2 regions of the Streptosporangium sp. NPDC048047 genome follow, and region 2 is predicted to be linked to the other one. Evidence: predicted binding sites of a transcription regulator. Region 2 holds the regulator's gene; the other holds the start of a gene.

Region 1 (4,350 bases), on a different contig from region 2:
TCGCGGCCTTGACCCACCGGGTCTCGACGCCGGGGGCGACCTCCAGGATCACGTCGTCGGCGTCGATGGCCGTGACGGTCGCGAACAGGCCGGTCGTCGTCATGACGCGGGCTCCCGGGGCCAGGGAGTTCTGCATCTGGGCCTGCTCCTGCTGCCGCTTGCGCTGCGGCCGGATGAGCAGGAAGTAGAACACCACGACCATCAACGCGATCATGATGAGGCTTGAGTAACCGCTGCTGCCGCCCATGGGGCCGCTCCTTACGCTCAGAAATGACCGGCGTGGCGCCGGACGTCGTATAACGGGCACGCCGCTCAGCACGTCAGCCTACACAGCCAGCCAAGCCACGGAGTTTAGGCGAGCTGTTAGGAGCGCGGCAACGAACCCACGAACGGGCTCCGAAGGAAGTTCCCATTTCGATATCGTTGTCATCGATCTGTGATTGACCCCGCGGAGTTTCCCTCTGCAATCCCAACGTCACATCGAGCCCGGGTCATCCCCGAGATCGGCGGACGCCGGCGGGGCGCCGAAGGCGTCCGGCGGCGGGACGAGCCCCAGGTGGAGCCATGCCGCGGCGGTCGCCACCCGGCCGCGGGGAGTGCGGGCCAGCAGGCCCTGGCGCACCAGGAACGGCTCGGCCACCACCTCGACCGTCTCGGGCTCCTCGCCGACCGCGACCGCGAGGGTGGACAGGCCGACCGGGCCGCCGCCGAACTTGCCCAGCAGCGCGGTGAGGACCGCCCGGTCGAGCCGGTCGAGCCCCTCGGCGTCGACCTCGTAGAGGTTCAGCGCCGCCGCGGCGACGTCGCGGGTGACGACGCCGTCGGACCGCACCTCCGCGAAGTCGCGGACCCGGCGCAGCAGGCGGTTGGCGATGCGGGGCGTGCCGCGGGAGCGCCCGGCGATCTCGCGGGCGGCGTCGCCGGGCAGCTCCAGGCCGAGCAGCGCCGCCGAGCGGTGCAGCACCAGCTCCAGCTCACCGGCGTCGTAGAAGTCCATGTGGGCGACGAACCCGAACCGGTCGCGCAGCGGCGCGGGCAGCAGGCCGGCCCGGGTGGTGGCGCCGACCAGGGTGAACGGGGCGACCTCCAGCGGGATCGCGGTGGCCCCGGGCCCCTTGCCCACCACGATGTCCACCCGGAAGTCCTCCATCGCGAGGTAGAGCATCTCCTCGGCGGGGCGGGCCATCCGGTGGATCTCATCGATGAACAGCACCTCGCCCTCCGACAATGTGGAGAGGATGGCCGCGAGGTCACCGGCCCGCTCCAGCGCCGGCCCGGAGGTGATCCGGATGGGGGCCGACAGCTCGGTGGCGATGATCATGGCGAGGGTGGTCTTTCCGAGACCGGGGCCGCCGCTCATCAGCACGTGGTCGGGCGGCCGGTTGCGCCGCAGCGCGCTCTGCAGCACCAGCGACAGCTGCTCGCGCACCCGCGCCTGGCCGATGAACTCCTCCAGCCGCTTGGGCCGCAGCGCGGCCTCGACCAGCCGCTCGTCGCCCTCGGCGTCGGCCGAGACGAGTTCCCGCTCGAAGCTCACGGCGTCTCCCCCCTCACCGCACGCTCAGCACGCGCAGCGCGGCCTTGAGCAGCGCCGCCACCTGGGGCGCGCGGCCCTGGGCCGTCTCGGCGTCGGCCTGGGGCGCGACGAGCGCGACGGCCTCGTCGGCGTCCTTGGCCGAGTATCCCAGCCCGACCAGGCCGGAGTGGACCTGCTCGCGCCAGGCGGGGACGGCCGGGCCGCCGTTGAGGGCGGCGCTGACGGCCTCCTCGGGGGTGCCGAGCTTGTCCTTGAGGTCGACGATGATCCGCTGGGCGCCCTTGGGGCCCACCCCGGGGACCCGGGTCAGCGCCTTGACGTCGGCGGCGGCCACGGCCATCCGCAGCGCGTTGGGCGTGTGCACGGCGAGCATCGCCAGCGCGACCTTCGGGCCGACCCCGCTGGCCGCCTGGAGCAGCTCGAAGATCCTGCGCTCGTCGTCGTCGGCGAAGCCGTACAGCGTGAGGGACTCCTCGCGCACCACCAGCGAGGTGGCCAGCCGGGCCTCCTCCCCCACGCGCAGCGCCGCCAGCGTGCCGGGCGTGCAGTGCACCAGCACGCCGACGCCGCCGACCTCGACCACCGCTCCGTCGGGGGCGATCGCGGCCACCCGTCCTCGCACCGAGGCGATCACTTCGTCGTTCCTCTCGAGTATCCGGCGGGCCTGCCCCGCCCGCGGAAGTACGCGGCGGCGGTGACCCCGCCGCCCGCGCCGGTGGCCCGCGCGGCCGCCTCGGCCAGTCTGTTCTGGGCGCCGCCCCGCCAGACGTGGCAGATGGCCAGGGCGAGCGCGTCGGCGGCGTCGGCGGGCTTGGGCATGGCGTCGAGCCGCAGCAGCCTGGTCACCATGGTGCCGACCTGGCGCTTGTCGGCCGTGCCGCTGCCGGTGATCGCGGCCTTGACCTCCGACGGGGTGTGCAGCGCCACCGGCAGTCCCCGGCGGGAGGCGCACAGGATCGCCACCGCCGACGCCTGGGCGGTGCCCATGACGGTGCGCAGGTTGTGCTGGGCGAAGACGCGCTCCACGGCCACCGCGTCCGGCTCGATCTCGTCGAGCCAGCGCTCGATGCCGGCCTCGATCGCCACCAGCCGGGCCCCGATCTCGTCGTCGGCGGGGGTGCGCACCACCCCGACCTTGACCAGGCGGAGCGGCGCCCCGGGGCGCCCCTCGACCGCTCCGAGCCCGCACCGGGTCAGCCCCGGATCGACCCCCATCACCCGCAGTTCGGGCAACCGCACCGGCACGCCTTCCGCTCGCCGAACACCTGTTCGGTGCCCGACTCTACCGTCTGCGGGCAGGGCGCGCACGGCCATCGAACCGCCCGCGCCGCCCCCGGGACGGGTCTCCGGGCGTTCGAAACCATGATCGTTCCGTCCCGTGGCCGGCGCGTTCAGAACGAGTCGGTCATGTACGGCCGGGCGTGGAAGGCGGCGTCGAGGGCGTCGTCGGCGTCCGCCGGCCCGGTGAGGAGGCCCGCGCGGCGCAGGGTGGCGGCCGGCACGCCCGCGAACAGCGCGGAGAGGCCCCCGGCGGTGAGAGCGGGAGCCGTCCCCGGGATGGTCCCGGCGGGCTGGGCCGTACCGGAGCCGCCGGAGACCGCCAGGTGCCAGGGGCCGGAGGAGGCGGGCCGCTCGGGGTCGTCGACGTGGACCACGACGTCGAGGGTGACGCCCGCCGGGAACCCGCGCCCGGCGACGGCCGCCGCCGGGTCCACCACGCGGAACATCCAGCGGCTCTGCGCGACCTCGTCGTTCACCCGCTCGCCGAGCAGCCAGAACACCGGGTCGTCGGGGGCGACGGCCGCGCGGACCTTCTTGGCGACGGAGGACGAGGAGCCGACCAGCGCCCACAGCGCCCTGGCCGTGGCCTCCGAGCCGGCGAGCAGGTGGCTGACCGAGATGTCGGGGCCGTCCCAGCCGTAGGCCACGAAGCCGTCCTCGGCCAGGTAGACGAAGTCGCGGGTGCTCTCCAGCCACCGGCGCACGTCCGCCTCGCTCCGGCGGACCGGCCCGGAGGCGCGGGTGGCGGCGTGGACGCGCCCGATGACCTCGCCCAGCGCGCGGGCGTCCCCGGGGCCGGTACGGCGGAGCGGGACGTCGCCGGTCGTGCGGATCGAGCGCAGCCCCTCGGTGGGCAGCACGGCCCGGTGCAGGGCTCCGGCGTGCTCCCAGCCGAGCGAGCGGTAGATGCGGGTGGTGGCGGGGTACAGCGCCGAGACCGGCAGCCCCAGCGCGGCGCAGCGGTCCAGGGCGGCCCGCATGATCATCCGTCCGACGCCGCGGCCCCGGTCCTCGGGGGCGACGGTGACCGAGGCGATGCCGCCCATGGGCAGCGGCCTGCCGTGCCACCACTGGGTGAAGTCCTCGATGCGGGTCGTGGCGACGAGGCGGGCGCCGTCGAAGGCGCCGAGGTATCTGCCCTCCTCCACGGCGGGCAGGACGCCGCGCCGCCAGGGCTCCGCCTCGCCCTCCGGGACGGGCCCGAAGGCCCGGACGCGGTTGTCCAGCGCCGCGTCGAGATCGCCGGCGGTCAGCTCACGTATTTCCACGGTCCCCAAACCTAGGCCGTGCGCTCCGGGGAGCGCTCATCGGCCCCGGCCGGCTCCTGGCGGCCGCGCAGGCGGTCCAGGCGCGTCATCACCGGGGTCGCCGTGACGCCGTGCAGCACCAGGGAGGCCAGCACGGTGAAGGCCACCACCGCCCACAGCTCCTCCGCGGGCACGCCGAAGTCGGCCTGGCCGAGGGCGTAGGCGAGGTAGAACAGCGAGCCGATGCCCCGGATGCCGAAGAAGGCCATCACGCCGCGCTCGCGC
Region 2 (4,350 bases):
CGATCTCGGCCTCGAAGTCGGCCAGGGTCTCGAAGCCGCGGTAGACGGAGGCGAACCGGAGGTACGCCACCTCGTCCAGCTCGCGCAGCGGGCCCAGGATCGCCAGCCCCACCTCGGGGGCGGCGATCTCGGCCGCTCCCGTCGCGCGGATGCTCTCCTCCACCCGCTGGCCCAGCTGGGCGAGGGAGTCCTCGCTCACCGGACGCCCCTGGCACGCCCGCCGCACTCCGGCGATCACCTTGTCCCGGAAGAACGGCTCGGTGACCCCGCTGCGCTTGCTGACCATGAGCAGGACGGTCTCCTGCGTGGTGAACCTGCGGCCGCATTCGGGGCACGTGCGCCTGCGGCGGATGGCGCCGCCGTCGTCGGTGGACCGGCTGTCGATGACCCGCGTGTCCGGGTGACGACAGAACGGACAGTGCACGCGGGTCGCCTCCTTGGCCTGCAGGTGGCCCGCGCCCTGTGTTTCGCCTCGTGTTTCCCGCAAACCCCATGGCAGGGGCGCGCGCGCACGTCTTCCAAGGGTCGAAATGCGGTAACGAAAACACAATCTATGGTGAAGTTCACCGGTGGAGCCACTAGATGTTGTGGTCCAACGGTAGGAGGGTCCGACCATGAACGCAAGTCAGCCGGGCCCCGCGCGCCGAAGTCGCTGATCAGCGCGCCGACCCGGCGTGTCGCCCTCTCCTGCCCCGGCGGTCACGGCGGTAACACCCCCGGCGCCCCTTTCGGCCCTCACACCCGCGAAGCCGCCGCACCCCGAGGCCGCACCCCGAGGCCGCCGCGTCCCGGCGGCCGGGACGCCGGCCGCCGGGACGCGCGGTCATCCGCCGGGACGCGCCGTCACGGTGATCACGGCGCCGCCTGCCGGGGCCCGGCGTCGCGGGCCGGGACCGACGAGGAGTCGGCGCACCCCGGATAGCCGACCCCGAGGGTCGCGTCGATGCGGGGACCGAGCCACAGCGCCCCCAGGGTGGCGAGGGTGAGGACCGCCAGCACGACGGCCCTGCCCCGCCTGGTGAGCCGGACCGGCGCACCAGGGTATCGGACGTTCCCCGGCGGCCCGGGCCTGCGGCCGGGCCGCCGCCGGGATCGTGGCGCCGCCATCTCCGCCGCGGTCGCCTTCATATTGACCACCCCCTCCGACCTGGTCGAACACACGTCGAGGAAAGATCGGCGAATCGAACACGATGTCGATCGAACTCCCGTACGATGTTGTACACCACGCCGTCGGTCATTTCGAGGAAGACTCGAACAGTTGTTTGAACATGATCTTCGACGGCGGTACGGTCGCTGTGGGCGACACGGGCAATGCAGACCGGGAGGCAAGGAGATCGCATGAGCGAGCACGACGAGAACGGTTCGGCCGTCAACGACCTGGCGGTGCGCAGACGTGACTCCCTCGGCCTCACCCCCAGGCAGCGGAAGATCCTCGAGGTGATCCGCGACTCGGTGCAGCAGCGCGGCTACCCGCCGTCCATGCGGGAGATCGGCGAGGCGGTGCAGCTAACCAGCACCTCCAGCGTGTCGCACCAGCTGACGGCGTTGCAGCGCAAGGGCTATCTGCGCCGCGACCCGCACCGTCCCCGCGCGCTCGAGGTGCGCCTCCCCGGCGAGCCGGTGCTGTGGGTGGACCCGGACGCCGCCCAGGAGGGCGTCAGCCGCCCCACCGCGGCCTATGTCCCGCTCGTCGGCCGGATCGCCGCGGGCGGCCCGATCCTCGCCGAGGAGAGCGTCGAGGACGTCTTCGCGCTGCCCAAGCAGCTCGTCGGCGAGGGCACGCTCTTCCTGCTCCAGGTGGCCGGCGACTCGATGATCGAGGCCGCCATCGCCGACGGCGACTGGGTCGTCGTCCGCCAGCAGCCCGTGGCCGACAACGGCGACGTGGTCGCCGCGATGATCGACGGCGAGGCCACGGTGAAGACCTTCAAGCGCAAGGGCGGCCACGTCTGGCTGGTCCCGCACAACCCGAACTACGACCCGATCCCCGGCGACGAGGCGACCGTCCTGGGCAAGGTCGTCGCGGTGCTGCGCAAGCTTTAGACCCTTCCCTGGAGGAGCGGGCCCCGGTCTCCACCGGGGCCCGCTCCTTTCCGTCTCCGTCTTCCCGGGCCGCCTCACCGCCCGGTGCCCTCCGCCGGCCCTTCGGTGCCCGCCACCCTCCCGGGCCGCCTCACCGCCCGGCGCCCTCCGTCGGCCCCCCGGCCTCCTCCACGCCCGGCGTCCGCGTGGCCGGGGGCCGCCGCTCCCGTGGCGTAGCCCCCTCGGCACCCGCCCCGCCGCAGCGCAGGCCGATCTCGCGGAGGGCGTGGAGCAGTTCCGGCGGGCCGCCGACCTCGAAGTCGGCTTCCAGCATCAGGATGTGCAGGGCGAGCCGGTACGGGGTGTCGGCGACCGCGTGGACGACGCACGTGTGCTCGTCGACCGGCTCCACCAGGACCGACGCCGGGACGCGGGCGGCCATCAGGCCGGCGGGGGCGTGCACCGTGACCCGGGCCCGGCACCGGAACAGGGCGGTGTCCACCCCTTGACGGACCGACTCCGCCGGCGGCGCCTCCCGCGGGGAGAACCGGGGACCCTGCGGGGTACGCGGGGTGATCCGGTCGGCGCGGAAGACCCGCCAGTCGTCACGCCGGACGTCCCATGCCAGCAGGTACCACCGGTGGCCGGTGTGCACCAGCCGGTAGGGCTCGACGTCGCGCACGGTGGCGGTGCCGTCGTGGGCGCGGTAGTCGAAACGCAGCCGGTGCCGGTCGCGGCAGGCCGCCGTGAGCACGACGAGGGTCTCCGCCGGCACGACCGGGCCGCCCGGGGAGAGCGCGACGGTGTGATCGTGCAGCGCGCCCACCCGGCGTCGCAGCCGGGACGGAAGCACCTGCTCCAGCTTGGCCAGCGCGCGTACGGCGGTCTCCTCGATGCCCGCGACGGTGCCCCCGGCGGCTGTGCGCAGGCTCACCGCGACCGCCACGGCCTCCTCGTCGTCGAGAAGCAGCGGCGGCAGCTCGGCGCCGGCGCCGAGCCGGTAGCCGCCGGCCACGCCGGGGGAGGCGCGCACCGGATAACCGAGGTCGCGCAGTTTGCCGATGTCGTAGCGGACCGTGCGCGGGCTGACCTCCAGCCGGTCGGCCAGTTCGGCGCCGCTCCATTCCGTACGGCTCTGCAGAAGCGACAGGAGGCGGAGCAGGCGCGCCGAGGTTTCCAGCATTTCCTCAGGATGCCGGTCATCGCGGCAAATAGCTTGCCACAATGGATGAAACAGTCCTTCCATGAGCCACGAGATCCGTCCCTTCCGCGTCGAGATTCCCCAGAGCGACCTGGACGACCTGCGCGAGCGGCTGCGCCGTACCCGCTTCGCCCCGCAGGTCCCCGGTACCGGCCCCGAGCGGGGCGTGCCGACCGACGACCTCAGGGAGCTGGTGGAGTACTGGGCGACCGGCTACGACTGGCGTGAGCACGAGGCCCGGCTCAACGTCCACCCGCAGTTCGTCACCACCGTCGACGGCCAGGACATCCACTTCCTGCACGTGCGTTCACCCGAGCCGGACGCCGTACCGCTGATCCTCACGCACGGCTGGCCCGGCTCGGTGCTGGAGTTCCACGACGTCATCGGCCCGCTGACCGATCCGCGTGCGCACGGCGGGGATCCAGCCGACGCGTTCCATCTGGTCATCCCGTCCCTGCCCGGGTACGGGTTCTCCGCGCCGCTCAACGAGGCCGGCTGGACGCTGAACCGGATCGCCCGGACGTGGGCGACGCTGATGGCCCGGCTGGGTTACGACCGCTACGGCGCGCAGGGCGGCGACTGGGGCTGGGGCGTCTCCCGCGAGCTGGGGTTGATCGACGCCGAGCATGTCATCGGGGTACACGTGAACTACCTGCTCACCTTCCCCTCCGGCCGGCCGGACGAACTGGAGGGGCTCGGCGAGGCGGACCGCGCCCGGCTGGCCGGTCTGGAGCGCTTCACCGGCGAGCTCGGCGGCTACCGGGCGATCCAGTCGACCCGCCCGCAGACCCTCGCCCACGGCCTGGCCGACTCTCCCGCCGGCCAGCTCGCCTGGATCGCGGAGAAGTTCACCGAGTGGACCGACGAGGACGTCGACCGCGACGTCCTGCTGACCAACGTGACGCTCTACTGGCTGACCAACACCGCCGCGTCCTCGGCGCAGCTCTACTACGAGTTCGCCCAGGCGTGGAGCAGGCCGGAGGTCTCGCCCACCCCGATGGGCGTGGCGGTCTTCCCCCGCGACATCGCCCTGCCGATCCGCTCACTGGCCGAACGCACCGACAAGATCGTTCACTGGACCGAGTTCGACCGCGGCGGCCACTTCGCCGCCCTGGAGCAGCCCGAGC

The links. The regulator LexA, encoded in region 2, represses DNA repair genes until DNA is damaged. The targets are predictions, from matches to a motif close to TCGAACANNTGTTCGA.
Region 1: ruvC (crossover junction endodeoxyribonuclease RuvC) is a predicted target of LexA. The motif match lies at 2,795-2,810, and genes of this name have one in related genera.

What each region holds. Positions count from the first base shown of each region.
Region 1 is NZ_JBEZNH010000013.1:166,126-170,475, reverse strand. Features, by position in the region: gene yajC (preprotein translocase subunit YajC) at 1-247, opposite strand, end outside; gene ruvB (Holliday junction branch migration DNA helicase RuvB) at 476-1,537, opposite strand; gene ruvA (Holliday junction branch migration protein RuvA) at 1,551-2,171, opposite strand; gene ruvC (crossover junction endodeoxyribonuclease RuvC) at 2,168-2,761, opposite strand; gene AB0D67_RS14720 (GNAT family N-acetyltransferase) at 2,929-4,086, opposite strand; gene AB0D67_RS14715 (cation:proton antiporter) at 4,098-4,350, opposite strand, start outside.
Region 2 is NZ_JBEZNH010000043.1:63,555-67,904, forward strand. Features, by position in the region: gene nrdR (transcriptional regulator NrdR) at 1-424, opposite strand, end outside; gene AB0D67_RS28950 (hypothetical protein) at 853-1,128, opposite strand; gene lexA (transcriptional repressor LexA) at 1,339-2,043, shown strand; gene AB0D67_RS28960 (YafY family protein) at 2,174-3,205, opposite strand; gene AB0D67_RS28965 (epoxide hydrolase family protein) at 3,267-4,350, shown strand, end outside.